2 regions of the Barrientosiimonas humi genome follow, and region 1 is predicted to be linked to the other one. Evidence: predicted binding sites of a transcription regulator. Region 1 holds the regulator's gene; the other holds the start of a gene.
The links. Region 1 encodes LexA, which represses DNA repair genes until DNA is damaged. Its sites were predicted from a motif close to TCGAACANNTGTTCGA; they were not measured.
Positions count from the first base shown of each region.

Region 2: the regulator LexA is predicted to act here: its motif matches at 3,270-3,285, upstream of FB554_RS17795 (HNH endonuclease signature motif containing protein).

Region 1 is NZ_VFOK01000001.1:920,113-927,490, forward strand. It holds gene FB554_RS04340 (ComEC/Rec2 family competence protein) at 1-250, shown strand, start outside; gene FB554_RS04345 (LysR family transcriptional regulator) at 317-1,261, opposite strand; gene FB554_RS04350 (NAD-dependent protein deacetylase) at 1,302-2,162, shown strand; gene lexA (transcriptional repressor LexA) at 2,188-2,904, opposite strand; gene FB554_RS04360 (LysM peptidoglycan-binding domain-containing protein) at 3,200-3,595, shown strand; gene nrdR (transcriptional regulator NrdR) at 3,955-4,500, shown strand; gene FB554_RS04370 (vitamin B12-dependent ribonucleotide reductase) at 4,556-7,378, shown strand, end outside.
Region 2 is NZ_VFOK01000001.1:1,406,050-1,413,427, forward strand. It holds gene FB554_RS06620 (HIT family protein) at 1-108, opposite strand, end outside; gene FB554_RS06625 (nitroreductase family deazaflavin-dependent oxidoreductase) at 196-633, shown strand; gene FB554_RS06630 (hypothetical protein) at 567-890, opposite strand; gene FB554_RS17795 (HNH endonuclease signature motif containing protein) at 893-3,262, opposite strand; gene FB554_RS06640 (GNAT family N-acetyltransferase) at 3,579-4,046, opposite strand; gene FB554_RS06645 (DoxX family protein) at 4,100-4,552, opposite strand; gene thrS (threonine--tRNA ligase) at 4,707-6,704, opposite strand; gene FB554_RS06655 (DUF2254 domain-containing protein) at 6,821-7,378, opposite strand, start outside.

The sequences.
Region 1 (7,378 bases):
CCCCACCCCGGTGCTGGCCATGAAGGTGGCCCACCACGGCTCGTCCAACCACGACCCGGCGCTGCTGCGCCAGGTGCGGGCGACGTACGGGCTGATCAGCGTGGGGTCCGACAACGACTACGGGCACCCGGCGCCGCGGCTGCTCGGCTCGCTGCGCGACTCCGGGACGCTCGCCGTGCGCACCGACCGCGGGGGCGACCTGGCGGTCGTGGTGCGCGAGGGGCGCGGGTCGGTGGTGAGCCGACGATGACGCGACGGGCGCCGCGACCGGGCCGGGCCCGTGGGCTCGACCGGCGGGGCCTCACCCTGCGAGGCCTCAGCCCGCGGGCGCCGCCTCGACGTCGGGCCGGCAACCGGTCTGCTTGGCCGCCTCGGCGAGCGCCTCGACGGTCGCCTGCACCGCGGGCACGCGGGCGAGGTCGGGGGTGGTCACCAGCTGCACGGTGCGGCGGTTGGGCGGGTTCATCGGCCGCACGACCACGCCGTCGTTGCTGGTGGAGCGCAGGATCAGCTCGGGCACGAGCGCCACCCCGAGGCCCGCGGCCACGAGCGCGAGCACCGCGACGTAGTCCTCGGTCTCGAAGGCCACCTCGGGCTCGAAGCCCGACTGCTGCGCGAGCGAGAGCAGGTGACCGCGACAGCGCGGGCAGCCGGCGATCCAGGCCGACTCGTCGAGGTCGGCGAGGTCGACGCGCTCCTGCGCGGCCAGCGGGTGGTCGCGGGGGAGAACGATGCGCACCTCGTCCTCGAGCAGCGTCTGCACCGAGAACGGGTCGAGGTCGTCCTCGCCGCGCGGCAGGGTGTCACCGTCGTAGACGAACGTCACCGCCACGTCGCAGTCGCCCGCGCGCAGCGAGGCCAGCGCCTCGGGCGGCTCGGCCTCGGTGAAGGCGACCCGCACGTCGGGGAAGCGCTGCTTGACCAGCGCCAGGGCCTGCGGCACCAGCGTCGAGGCGGCCGACGGGAACGCGGTGAGACGCACCCGCCCCGACTGCAGCCCCGCGATGGCGCGGATCTCGCCCTCGGCCCGGTCCAGCGCGGTGAGCACCGGCACGGCGTGCCGCGCGAGCACCTCGCCGGCCTCGGTGAGCCGCACGCTGCGCCCGATGCGCTCGACGAGCACGGTTCCGGTGCGTTCCTCGAGGCGGCGCACCATCTGGGAGATGGCGGGCTGGGAGTAGCCCAGCGACGCGGCCGCCGCGGTGAAGCTGCCCTCTTCGGCGATGGCGCGCATCACGCGCAGCCCAGCGGCGTCGATCATGCCTCCGGATCCTACGTTCTCGCTGACGGATACTGGTCGGGTGCTGACCTCCACCACCCCTGACCCGGCCCTGGCGCCGGGCCTGTGGGACGAGCTCGTCCGGCTGGTGCGCGGCGGCGACGTGTGCGTGCTGACCGGCGCCGGCATCTCCACCGAGTCGGGCATCCCGGCCTACCGCGGCGCCGACGGCGAGCGGCGCGTGACCCCCATGACCGTGTCCGAGCTGCTCCGGAGCCCGGCGGCGCGACAGCGCTACTGGGCGCGGGCGTACACAGGCTGGCCGAGGTTCGCCGCGGCCGAGCCGAACGACGGGCACCGCGCGGTCGCGCGGCTACAGGACCTCGGCCTGGTCGGCGCGGTCATCACCCAGAACGTCGACGGGCTGCACCAGCAGGCGGGCGCGCGCGACGTCACCGAGCTGCACGGGTCGTTGTCGTTCGTCGTCTGCGCCGACTGCGGGGAGCGGTACGCCCGCGAGGTCGTCGACGAGTGGCTCGCCGGGGCGAACCCGCACTTCGACCGGGAGATCAGCGGTCAGGTCCGGCCCGACGGCGACGTCGTGCTCACCGACGAGCAGGTGGCCGGCTTCCGGATCGCCGCGTGCGTGGTCTGCCGGTCGGACCGGCTCAAGCCCGACGTCGTGATGTTCGGCGAGTCGGTCGTGCGGCCGGTGGTCGACGCGTGCTTCGAGGCGGTCGACCGGTCCCGGGCGCTGCTGGTGCTGGGCTCGTCGCTGATGGTCATGTCGGGCTACCGCTTCGCCCGGCACGCGGCCCGCGAGGGCATCCCGGTCGCCGCGATCACCCACGGCGTCACCCGGGCCGACGACCTGATCGACGTGAAGGTGGACGCCCCGCTGGGGCCGACCCTGCGCAGGCTCGTCGAGGCGGTCGCGGCGTAGAGCCCGCGCCGGGTAGGCCCGGCGGTCAGACGCGGCGCAGGACCGCGGTGACCTTGCCGAGGATGGTGGCGTCGCTGCCGTCGATCGGCTCGTAGGCCTCGTTGTGCGGCATCAGCCAGACCTTGCCCTTGGTGCGCTTGAAGGTCTTGACGGTCGCCTCGTTGTCGAGCATCGCGGCCACGATGTCGCCGTTGCTGGCGGTCGGCTGCTGCCGCACGACCACCCAGTCGCCGTCGCAGATGGCCGCGTCGACCATCGAGTCGCCGACCACCTTGAGCAGGAACATGTCACCCTCGCCGACGATCTGGCGGGGGAGGGGGAAGACGTCCTCGACGACCTCCTCGGCAAGGATCGGGCCACCCGCGGCGATGCGGCCGACGACCGGGACGTACTCGGCCTCGGGGTGGTCGTCGTGCAGGCCGGTCTCGTCGACCAGGCTCTCGCTCGCCTGGCTCACCGAGCGGCCGCGATAACCGCGCTCGCGCTTGCTCTGCCCGGGGGCGATCACCTCGATGGCGCGCGGGCGCATCGGGTCACGGCGCAGGTATCCCTTGCGCTCGAGCATCGTCAGCTGGTGGGCCACCGAGCTGGGTGAGGTCAGGCCGACGGCGTCGCCGATCTCGCGCATGCTCGGCGGGTATCCGCGGCGGTCGACCGAGTTGCGGATCACCTCGAGCACCTTGCGCTGACGCGTGGTCAGGGCCTGCCCGTCGGGTTCGGGCATCTCGTGGATCTTGGCCATGGGTTTCGGTCCTCGTTCCGCGTCGCGCCGCGGCCGGTGACGGTGCCCGCTGGCGCCGGACCGGTCGTCGTCGGCGAGGGGCTGTCGGTGGTCGCTGCTTGTCTTGGTGACTGTGCGAACAGCCTATGAAGACCCGCAGCAGGTTTCAAACACCTGTACGACGCGTGTCGGCGGGGTCTCCCGGCCGAGCCGGCCGCGCGAGGCCTTGAGCCGTTCGAACGTCCGTGCTATACATCGTACAGACGTTCCATCGCACACTTGTTCGTCGAGTTCGTCACCGTCCTTGGAGGAAGACATGAGCGCCGCCACCGTCACGCCGGCCATCGCCCCGCACCCGCGGTTCGGGTCCGCCCAGCCCGCGCGGCGCCGGCACCTGCGAGTCGTGCCGCCGCTGCCCCAGCAGGAAGCCCGCCCCGCGGCCTTCCGGCTCACCCGCCGCGGCCGCCGCGCGCTGGCCCTCGCCGTGGTCGTCCTGGCGATCCTGGTCGGCGCGGCCATCAGCGCGACCGCTGGGGGAGCGCAGGCCCAGCAGGTCGTCACCGTGAGCTCCGGGGAGACCCTGTCCGACCTGGCCCGTGCCCACCTTCCCGGCGTCCCGGTCGGCACGGCCGTCGCCCAGATCCAGGTGGCCAACGGCCTCAACTCCCTGCAGGTCTCCAGCGGTCAGCAGCTGGTGATCCCGGCGCCCTGAGCAGGGTGCAGGTCAGTCGCCCGAGCGCGGCGACAGCCTCGATCTCGTGGCCGGTGACGGGCTCCTCCGTCACCGGCCACGTCCACTTCTCCCGCCGTTCCGGGCGCCTGAGCGGGTGGTGCGCGGGTGACGTGGTGAGCGACACGCAGGCCGCCGCGGCGCGGCCTTGCGCGTCGGGCCAAAGCGTCCTAACCTCCCTATATCTAGTAGTTACAGCCGTGTAAGTTCTCCACATCTAGTCCACAAGGACATCCACAGCCGGAGGCCGGTTTTCCACCGTCCGTCCCCAGGTTTTCCCCCGAACCGGCCTCGTGGAGCGCCCTCCCGGACCCGATCGAACCGCGCGAAGGAGGTGCCCGATGCACTGCCCGTTCTGCCGCCACGACGACTCCCGAGTCGTCGACAGTCGTACGTCCGAGGACGGCACCAGCATCAAGCGGCGCCGCCAGTGCCCGGCCTGCGGCAAGCGGTTCAGCACCCTGGAGACCGCGAGCCTGACCGTGGTCAAGCGCTCGGGGGCGAGCGAGCCGTTCGCCCGCGGCAAGGTGCTGGCCGGGGTCCGCAAGGCCTGCCAGGGCCGACCGGTCTCCGACGACGACCTGGCGCTGCTGGCGCAGCAGGTCGAGGAGAGCATCCGCTCCCAGGGGCTGGCCGAGATCGACGCGCACGACGTCGGGCTGGAGATCCTGGGGCCGCTGCGCGCGCTGGACGAGGTGGCCTACCTGCGCTTCGCCAGCGTCTACCAGGCCTTCGAGTCCACCGACGACTTCGAGACCGCCATCACGCTGCTGCGTGCCGAGCGCGAGGCCGCGGGCGTCGAGCCCGACCGGGCCGAGCGCCCCGCGTCGACCTCGTCGACGGGGCCTGTCGGTGGTGGCGGCGACGATGAGACCGCCAGCACCTGAGCACCACCCCCCGAAGAAACCTGCCGAGCACAAGACACCCACCGGAGGAGCTGTCATGACCGAGACGACCAGCGCTGGATCCAGGGCCCGTCGCAAGAACAAGGGCCTGAAGATCGAGCGCATCTACACGACCCCGGGCGTCCACCCCTATGACGAGGTGACCTGGGAGTCGCGTGATGTCGTCCAGCAGAACTGGAAGACCGGCGAGACCATCTTCGAGCAGCGCGGCGTGGAGTTCCCCGACTTCTGGTCGCTCAACGCCTCGACCATCGTCACGACGAAGTACTTCCGCGGTGCGCTCGGCACCGACGCGCGCGAGCGCAGCCTGAAGCAGCTCATCGACCGCGTCGTGCTGACCTACGTCAAGGCCGGCAAGGAGCACGGCTACTTCGCCTCCGACGACGACGCCGACGTCTTCGAGCACGAGCTCACCTACGCCCTGCTGCACCAGGTGTTCTCGTTCAACTCCCCGGTGTGGTTCAACGTGGGCACCAAGAGCCCGCAGCAGGTCTCGGCGTGCTTCATCCTGTCGGTCGACGACTCGATGGACTCGATCCTCAACTGGTACAAGGAGGAGGGGTTCATCTTCAAGGGCGGCTCCGGTGCCGGCCTCAACCTCTCCCGCATCCGCTCGTCCAAGGAGCTGCTGTCCTCCGGCGGCACCGCCTCGGGTCCGGTCTCCTTCATGCGCGGCGCCGACGCCAGCGCCGGCACCATCAAGTCCGGTGGCGCCACCCGCCGCGCCGCCAAGATGGTCGTGCTCGACGTCGACCACCCCGACATCGAGGAGTTCATCGAGACCAAGGCGCGCGAGGAGGACAAGATCCGCGCGCTGCGCGACGCCGGCTTCGACATGGACCTCGGCGGCAAGGACATCACCTCCGTCCAGTACCAGAACGCCAACAACTCCGTCCGCGTGAGCGACGAGTTCATGCGCGCGGTCGAGGAGGGGACCTCCTTCGGCCTGCGCGCCCGCGGCACGGGTGAGGTCATCGAGCAGGTCGACGCCCGCGAGCTGTTCGGCAAGCTCAACCAGGCCGCGTGGGAGTGCGCCGACCCGGGCGTCCAGTACGACGACACCATCAACGCCTGGCACACCAACCCCGAGACCGGCCGCATCACCGCGTCCAACCCGTGCTCGGAGTACATGTCGCTCGACAACTCCTCGTGCAACCTGGCGAGCCTGAACCTGCTGAAGTTCCTCAAGGACGACGACACGTTCGACACCGAGACCTTCCAGAAGGTCGCCGAGCTGGTCATCACCGCGATGGACATCTCGATCTGCTTCGCCGACTTCCCGACCGAGGCGATCGGCGACACGACCCGCGACTACCGCCAGCTGGGTATCGGCTACGCCAACCTCGGCGCGCTGCTCATGGCGACCGGTCACGGCTACGAGTCCGAGGGCGGCCGCAGCCTCGCCGCCGCGATCACCTCGCTGCTCACCGGTGCCGCCTACAAGCGTTCCGCCGAGATCGCCGGCGTGGTCGGCCCGTACGCCGGGTTCGCCCGCAACGCCGAGGCGCACCGCCGCGTCATGCGCAAGCACCAGGCCGCCAACGACCAGGTGCGCACGCTCGACGCGATGGACTCCGGCATCCACGCCGCGGCCACCAAGGCGTGGGCCGACGTGATCTCCCTCGGTGAGCGCAACGGCTTCCGCAACGCCCAGGCGTCGGTGCTCGCGCCCACCGGGACCATCGGCTTCATGATGGACTGCGACACCACCGGCATCGAGCCCGACTTCTCGCTGGTGAAGTTCAAGAAGCTCGTCGGCGGCGGGTCGATGCAGATCGTCAACCAGACCATCCCGCGCGCCCTGAAGAAGCTCGGCTACCAGCCGGAGCAGATCGAGGCGATCGTCGAGCACATCGCCGAGAAGGGTCACGTCATCGACGCCCCGGGGCTGAAGACCGAGCACTACGAGGTCTTCGACTGCGCGATGGGCGAGCGGGCGATCACGCCCATGGGCCACGTGCGGATGATGGCGGCCTGCCAGCCGTTCCTGTCCGGCGCGATCTCCAAGACCGTCAACCTGCCCGAGACCGCCACCGTCGAGGACATCGCCGAGGTGCACCTCGAGGGCTGGAAGCTCGGCCTCAAGGCGCTCGCGGTCTACCGCGACAACTGCAAGGTCGGCCAGCCGCTGTCCGACGGCAAGAAGCAGGACAAGCCGGCCGCCACCGAGGAGCCCGTGCTCGAGAAGGTCGTCGAGTACCGCCCGGTCCGCAAGCGGATGCCCAAGCGCCGCAGCAGCCAGGTGACCTCGTTCGCCGTGGGTGGCGCCGAGGGCTACCTCACCGCCAGCCGGTACGACGACGGCGAGCTCGGCGAGATCTTCCTCAAGCTCGGCAAGCAGGGCTCCACCCTCGCCGGGATGATGGACGCCTTCTCGCTGGCGATCTCGGTGGCGCTGCAGTACGGCGTGCCGCTGGAGACGTACGTCGAGAAGTTCACGAACATGCGGTTCGAGCCGGCCGGCCTGACCGACGACCCGGACGTGCGGATGGCGCAGTCGATCATGGACTACGTCTTCCGTCGCCTGGCGCTGGACCACCTCGACTTCGAGACCCGCTCGTTCATGGGCATCCACTCCGCCGAGGAGCGGGCGCGCCAGCTCGAGACCGGTTCGTTCGCCGAGGCCACCAGCGAGAGCGACTCCGGCGACGACGTGGCCGACGAGCTCGAGGGCTACTCCCAGTCGGCGGCGCCGGCGGTCAAGAAGGCCGAGGCCGAGCAGGCCGACGTCGAGGCAGACGACGTGAAGTCCGGCTCCGGCGCGGCCGACGTGCGTGAGGTCTCCTCCGAGATCCACTCCTCGGCCGAGCTGATGGAGAAGTTCCAGGGCAAGGCGGCCGACGCCCCGATGTGCATGACC
Region 2 (7,378 bases), 490 kb from region 1:
GGCCGGCTTCTCCCCCTGGATGTACGCCATCCGGTGCGGGGTCCACAGCCGCTGGAAGCCGTCCGGCACCCGCGCGAAGTCGGTCTCGGGCTCGGTGGCGTCGGTCACGGGCACGATCCTAGGCGGAGCCGGAATCGAGTCCGGACCCGCGATGTTGTCGCGATGGACGCCTGTCCCCAGACGAGAGGAACACCGATGCCCCTTCACGGAGAGCTCGCCGAGGAGAAGACCCCCTGGGTCGCCGAGCAGCTGGCCGCCATCGACGCCGCCGGGACCACCGAGGTCGCCGACGTGCAGGGCATGAGCGTGGCCGTGTTCACGATCCGCGGCCGCAAGTCGGGCAAGCTGCGCCGCGTGCCGCTGATGCGGGTCGAGCACGACGGGGCGTACGCCCTCGTCGCCTCCAAGGGCGGCGCGCCCGAGCACCCGACCTGGTACCTCAACGTGACGGCTCACCCTGAGGTCGAGGTGCAGGACGGCACGCAGCGGTTCGACGGGGTCGTGCGTGAGCTCAGCGGCGACGAGCGCGAGCAGTGGTGGGAGCGCGCGGTCGCGGCCTACCCGCCCTACGCGGAGTACCAGACGAAGACCGACCGGCAGATCCCCGTGCTGGTGGTGGAGCGCACCGCCTGAGCGGGGCGACGCCGCCGGTCACTCCGGCCGCGGTCATCCGTGAGGGCGGCGAGCTGGTCGAGAACGACGGCGAGCGGCTGCCCGTGATGTGGCGGGATCTCCGGCGCGACGCCGGGGATCGCGACGCCGGGGATCCCGCCGAGCGGGGCGCTGGCGACGGTGGCGAGGCCGGCGGACTCCCTGGTGCTGTGCGAACCGTGCTTGCGCTCTATCCGGAAGCCGTCCTGCCGCTGCTGCGCGGCGCCGCCCGGGCGCACGGTCAGAAGGGTGGCGGGTCGTGGTCGGGGTAGGTGATGAGGGTGTGGCCGGCGAGGTTGGTCCAGGTCATGACGCCGTCGGGGCTGATGGTCACGGTCCAGGCGCCGGAGTGCTTGGCGAGGTGGTGGCTGCGGCACAGGCGCGCGAGGTTGGTCGGGGTGGTCTTGCCGTGGCGCGGCCGGCCGTAGGGGTCGACGTGGTCGTTGTCGGCGTACTCGGCCGGGCGGGTGCAGCCGGGGAAGCGGCAGGTTCGGTCGCGGAGGCCGACGAAGGCGGCGATGCCTGCGGTGGGCCGGTAGGCGTGGGTGGTGTGCTCGCGCAGGGTGCCGGTGGTCTCGGACAGCAGGGCCCGGCCGGCGGTGTGGCCGACGGCGTCGAGCAGGCCGGGGACCAGGTCGGCCGGGATGACGCCGACGCCGTCGACGGTGATGTCTCCGGGGTGGCCGGGTGCCCAGGGGTGTCCCGGCCCGCCGCGAGGGTTGCCGGCGGTGTCACCACTGCTGTCGTCCGCGGCGCCGTCCAGGGCGGGGCGGCCGGGGCGTAGCAGGTGGTTGAGCAGGCTCAGGTTGTCGATGGTGCCGGTGACGGCTTCGAGCCAGGGGTCGGGCCGCACCCGCCGCCCGGGCGGCACCCACGGCGGCAGGGCGTCGCTGCTGTCCAGCGCGCCGGACCCGTCGGCCTCGCTCGACCCGTTGCCTACGTGGGCTGCACCGGTCGCGACCGTGGCAGCCTGGGCATCGCGGGCAGCCTGGAGCAGGGGTCCGAGGTCGGCGGGTGTGCCGTCGGGCCCCGCGGGCCAGTCCGGCGGGATCTCGATCACGAGGGGTTCGTCCTCGGGCGCCACGATGTCGTCCTCGTGCGGCGCCTCGAGGTCGTGATCGGGCGGCCGAGTCTCGAGGTCGCAACAAGTCGGCCGAGCCTCGAAGGGTTCGAGGTGCCCCGCCCTGTCCTCGTCCTGATCGCGACGTTCGGGGTCAGGGTGGTCCGGGGGCGGAGGGTGGTGCTCGAGCCAGGTGGTGAAGCTGTCGGGGTCGATGATGACTTCTTGCGTGGGTCGCAGCGCCAGGCTCATGCCGGTGGCTTGCATGGCCGGGCCGAGGTCTTCCCAGGCGCGTAGCGCGGCGTGGTCCTCAGGGGCGCGGACCGGGATCAGGAAGGTGCAGTCGGCCTGCACCTGGGCGTTGGCCAGCAGCAGGTCGCTCAGGGCCTGGGTGCGGCACTGCGCCAGGCTCGGCGCCTGCCGCTGCGCCCCCTCACGGGCCTGATGGGCGGCCTGGTCGACCACCCCGACCGGCTGCTCCTCACCCGGCTGCTCCTCGCGGGGCTGCTCCTCACCCGGCCGCTCTTCGCGGGGCTGCGCCTGGCCCAGCTGCTCCTGGTCGAGGCGTTCCGTGCCGGCCTGGTCCGGCACGGCCCGGGCGAGCTGGCGCTCTTCCTCGGGGGTGCCGTCGGCGGGCTGCTGCTGGTGTTGGGTGCGGTAGGCCCAGGCGAGCTTTTCGATCGCGGTCTTGATCTGCGCGGCTTGTTCGGTGCGCAGGGTGGCTTTGAGGTCGGTGGTGCCACGGACCTTGCCGGGGGCGAACCAGACGCCTTCGGCCTGCCGGATCCGCCGTTCCCGGGACCGGGCGGTGACACCGGCGTCGATCTCGGCGACCGCAGCGGCGGCGCGTTTGCGGGTGGTGGTCGCGGTCCAGGACCCGATCCCACCGCGGGCACCGGTCAGCATCGCGTGCTCCAGCTGGGCCCCGGCCCAGGCCTGGTCGGGCTCGGCCACATCGATCAGCGCATCGGTGACCGCGGCCACGCGGGCCCGGTCGATGGTGCCGTCGGCGAGCTCGTCGACCAGGACCGGTGTCAGGCACACCGCATCCACGGCCTCGCGCATCCGTCGTGCCGCGGTGCGCGGCCCCCACTGCAGCAGCGCAGCGACGTCGCTGACCGCGCGGTCTGTCAGGTCACCCAGCCGCCCCCGAGCGGCCCGGTGCCCCGCCGCGGGGCGCCCGTCGCCCAGCGGCAGCATCGCGCCCAGCCGGCCCTGCTCTTGGAGCGCCTCGACATCCGCGCCCGCCGCGACGTCACCGCCGGGGTCCGTGCTGCCGGTGGTGACGCCACCGTCGGTGTGCGGGTCGTAGTGGGTGATGGTGCCGGCGTGCTGGGCCAGGCGGTGGGTCTGGATCGCTTCGGTCAGGTCGATCAGCGTCTGGGTGTCGCGGATCTGGGCCAGGACCTCCCCCGGCCCGGGGGCGGGTTCGGTGCTGTTGCGGATCTGGGCGTAGGCCGCTTCCAGGGCGTCGCGTGCGGTGGCCAGGTGGGCAGCGACCGGCCCGTTGCCGGGGTGCCCGGCGTGGGTGGCGGGGTGTGCGCTGCTCATGCCCCTATCGTACACGTGTTCGAACAGTGTGCAAGCGGTTCGAACGGATGAATTTTGCTGCGGGACAAGGCTTTTCGCTGCTCAGGGTCGTTCTGTGGGGCAGGTGCAATCGCGGCCGGGCGACCAGGCCGTGGCGTCGGTGTGTCGACGTGGCCCAGGTCTAGCAGCAGGCACCGACAACGACCTGTCGGCAGCGTCGAGAGGGTCTCGATACGCGCTCCTTCGTCGCGCTACTCGACCAGCGTGGACGTGCCACTCGACCAGCGTGGGTGCTACTCGACCAGCATGGACGTGCTACTCGACCAGCGTGGGAGCGCTACGGACGTGGCGGGACGCGCAGCTCCATCAGCCGCTCACCGGGCGCGGTGAAGCCGACCCGCTCGTACAGCGTCCGAGCCTTCGGCTCCGCGTTGAGCTGGAAGCGCTCGACGCCCTGCGCCACTCCCCACTCGACCGCGTCGCGCAGCATCCGCTCGGCGATACCTCTCCCCCGGTGCGTCGGGCGCACGAACACCAGCGCCACGTGCATCCAGGCCGTCGTGGGGCGCCGCAGCGACGGCAGCTTGCGCACCATCGCGGTCTGCACCAGGCCGACCGGGTTGCCGTCGGACTCCTCGGCCAGCCACGTCGGCCGGCGGTCGACGTCGAGGAGCCAGGCGTCGGCGTACTCGGTGAGGAAGCCGGGCCGGGCGTCGGCGCCGTCCTCGCGGTCCATGGCCAGGACGAGGGCTGCGACGCCCAGCGCGTCGTCTCGCTCGGCCTGCCGCACCTGAATCGGGTCCACGGCGGCAGTGAAGCACAGCCGCCGTGGACCCATCGATGGTCAGTCGTACGAGATCAGGCGGCGGCCGTTGCCGGCTGGCTCACCCGGGAGCGCCCGAGGACGACCTGGTCGACGCTGAAGCGCCCCGCCCCGGTCGCAGCGAGCAGGAGGCCCAGCGCGCCGATGACGGCGACGAGCTCCCAGCCGCCGTCGGTCACGAACACGCCGGCCTCGCGGTGGGCGAACCAGAAGGCGCCGAACATGTTGATCGCCACGAGCACCCCGACCAGCGGCATCAGGGCGCCGACGATCAGCAGGATGCCCCCGCCGAACTCGACCAGCGCGGCGAACCACGCGGCCGCCTGGGGCACCGGGATGCCCATCTGGCCGAATCCGTCTGCGGTTGCGGCGATTCCGTTGTCGAACAGTTTCTGCGCCCCGTGGGCCACGAGCACTACTCCCAGGATGACCCGGGCGATCAGCAGGGCGGTATCGGTGAGAACGGGCGGCTGCGACAGTCGCTTCATGCGGCCAGAGCGTAAGCGAATCGACGCTTATCAAACACCTTCAGCCTGTGTATGAAAGTTCACGCGCGACAAGGGAACTCGCGCCCTGACAGCGAGTCTCTCGACAGGCTGTGACGCACCTGTGACTTCACGCGGACCGCCACGAACGAGCCGGTCACTCCGGCGAGGTCGTCACCTGCTCCTTGCCCTCGACCGCGGCCAGGATCTCCTCGATCGCCTGGTCGACAGGCACCCCGTTGCGCTGCGACCCGTCGCGGTAGCGGAACGACACCGCACCGGCGTCGCGGTCCTCACCGCCGGCGATGAGGACGTACGGCACCTTCGCCTTGCTCGCGTTGCGGATCTTCTTGGGGAAGCGGTCGTCGCTGTCGTCGAGCTCGACGCGAATCCCCTTGGCGCGCATGCGATCCAGCACCTCGCTCAGGTACGGGGCGAACTCCTCGGCCACCGGCACCCCGAGCACCTGGACCGGCGAGAGCCAGACCGGGAACGCTCCGGCGTAGTGCTCGACCAGCACGCCCAGGAAGCGCTCGATCGAGCCGAACTTCGCCGAGTGGATCATCACCGGACGCTGGCGGCTGCCGTCGGACGCGGTGTAGGTGAGGTCGAACCGCTCGGGCTGGTTGAAGTCGTACTGGATCGTCGACATCTGCCAGGTGCGGCCGATGGCGTCGCGCGCCTGCACCGAGATCTTCGGGCCGTAGTACGCGGCGCCGCCCGGGTCGGGCACCAGCTCCAGGCCGGAGCGCGTCGCGACGTCCTCGAGAACCCTTGTGGCTTCTTCCCATTCGGCGTCAGAGCCGATGAACTTGTCCTTCTTGTCGCCCTCGGTCTCGCGGGTCGACAGCTCGAGGTAGAAGTCGTCGAGGCCGAAGTCGCGCAGCAGCGACAGCACGAAGTCCAGCAGGTGCTGGATCTCCTCGGCCGCCTGCTCGCGCGTGACGTAGGAGTGGCTGTCGTCCTGGGCGAAGCCGCGCACCCGGGTGAGCCCGTGCACGACGCCGGACTTCTCGGCGCGGTAGACGTGCCCGAACTCGAAGAGCCGCAGGGGCAGCTCGCGGTAGGACCGGCCGCGCGAGCGGAAGATCAGGTTGTGCATCGGGCAGTTCATCGCCTTGAGCCGGTAGTCGGTCTCGTCGACCTTGAACGGCGCGAACATGCTCTCGGCGTAGTACGGCAGGTGGCCGGAGGTGTGGAAGAGCGCTTCCTTGGAGATGTGCGGGGTTCCGACGTACTCGAAGCCCTCGTCGATGTGCCGCTGGCGGACGTAGTCCTCCATCTGCCGCTTGATGACGCCGCCGCGGGGGTGGAAGACCGGCAGGCCGGAGCCGAGCTCCTCGGGGAAGGAGAACAGGTCCAGCTCCGCGCCGAGCTTGCGGTGGTCGCGCTTCTCGGCCTCGGCGAGCCGGTCGAGATAGGTCTTCAGCTCCTCCTTGGTCGGCCAGGCGGTGCCGTAGATCCGCTGCAGCTGCGGGTTCTTCTCCGACCCGCGCCAGTAGGCACCGCCCGAGCGCAGCAGCTTGAACGCGTTGCCGAGCACCTTGGTCGTCGGCACGTGCGGCCCGCGGCACAGGTCGCCCCACGCGCGCGAGCCGTCGCGCCGCAGGTTGTCGTAGATCGTCAGCTCGCCGGCGCCGACCTCGGCGTCGGCCCCCTCTGCCGCGTCGGCGGCGCCGCCCTTGAGGCCGATCAGCTCGATCTTGTACGGCTCGCCGGCCAGCTCGGTGCGCGCCTCGTCGTCGCCGACGACGCGCCGGGCGAAGGTCTGCCCCTCGTTGACGATCTTCTGCATCGCCTTCTCGAGAGCCTTGAGGTCCTCGGGCTGGAAGGGCTCGGCGACGTCGAAGTCGTAGTAGAAGCCGTCCGTGACGGGCGGGCCGATGCCGAGCTTCGCGTCGGGGTTGACCTGCTGCACGGCCTGGGCGAGCACGTGCGCGGCGGAGTGCCGCATGATCGCAAGACCCGCCTCGGAGTCGACGGTGATCGGCTCGACCGCCGCGCCGTCGGCCAGCTCGCGGAACAGGTCCTGCTGCTCACCGTCGACGAGCATCGCGACGACCGCGCGGTCGTCGCCGAACAGGTCGGTGCCCGTCGTGCCCTGCTCGACCGATCGCTCGTCTCCGGAGACGGTCAGGGTGAGCTGCGCGGGCATGGGTACTCCTGGCTGATCGAGGTGATCGGTGTGGGGCGTACGGCCGGTCAGGCGGGCGTACGTCGGTCCAGGCTAGCGATCCGCGCCGGCCGGCGGCGCACCGACCGTGGGACCGGTCAGGCCTCCACCTCGAGCTGGTCGGCCATCCGACGCGCCACCCGCTCCCACCGGTCCAGGGCGGGGACGTGCTCGGGAAGGGCTGCCGGGCGCACGGCACGGCAGATGCTCAGGACCCGACGCGGGATCTGTGGCGACTCCTCGCCGTAGTGCAGCACCTCTTCCAGCGCGAGGTCGACGAGCTCGGCGACCCGCTGCGGCCGGTGGACCAGGCGGACCGTGCCGTCGCGCTCGACGACGTCGGGCAGGTCGCGGCGGGCGACCAGGGCGCGCAGGATGCGGTGCAGCTCGTCGAGCACCTCGCTGGCCGTCGTCGGGTCGTTGATCCCGGGGCTGAGGGCCCGCTCGGCGATGTCGACCAGCTTGCGCACGCCGAAGCCGGGGTCCTGGTGCATGACCCGGTCCTGCTCGACCACCACCGTCCGGCGCAGCTCGTCGGCCTCGTCCTCCGGGGGCGCCGGCCAGATGCGCAGCGCGGGCGAGCCCTCGGTGACGAAGCGGCCGACGGGCAGCAGCACCTGCACGACGGCGTCGTGCTCGACGGCCCAGTCGAGCAG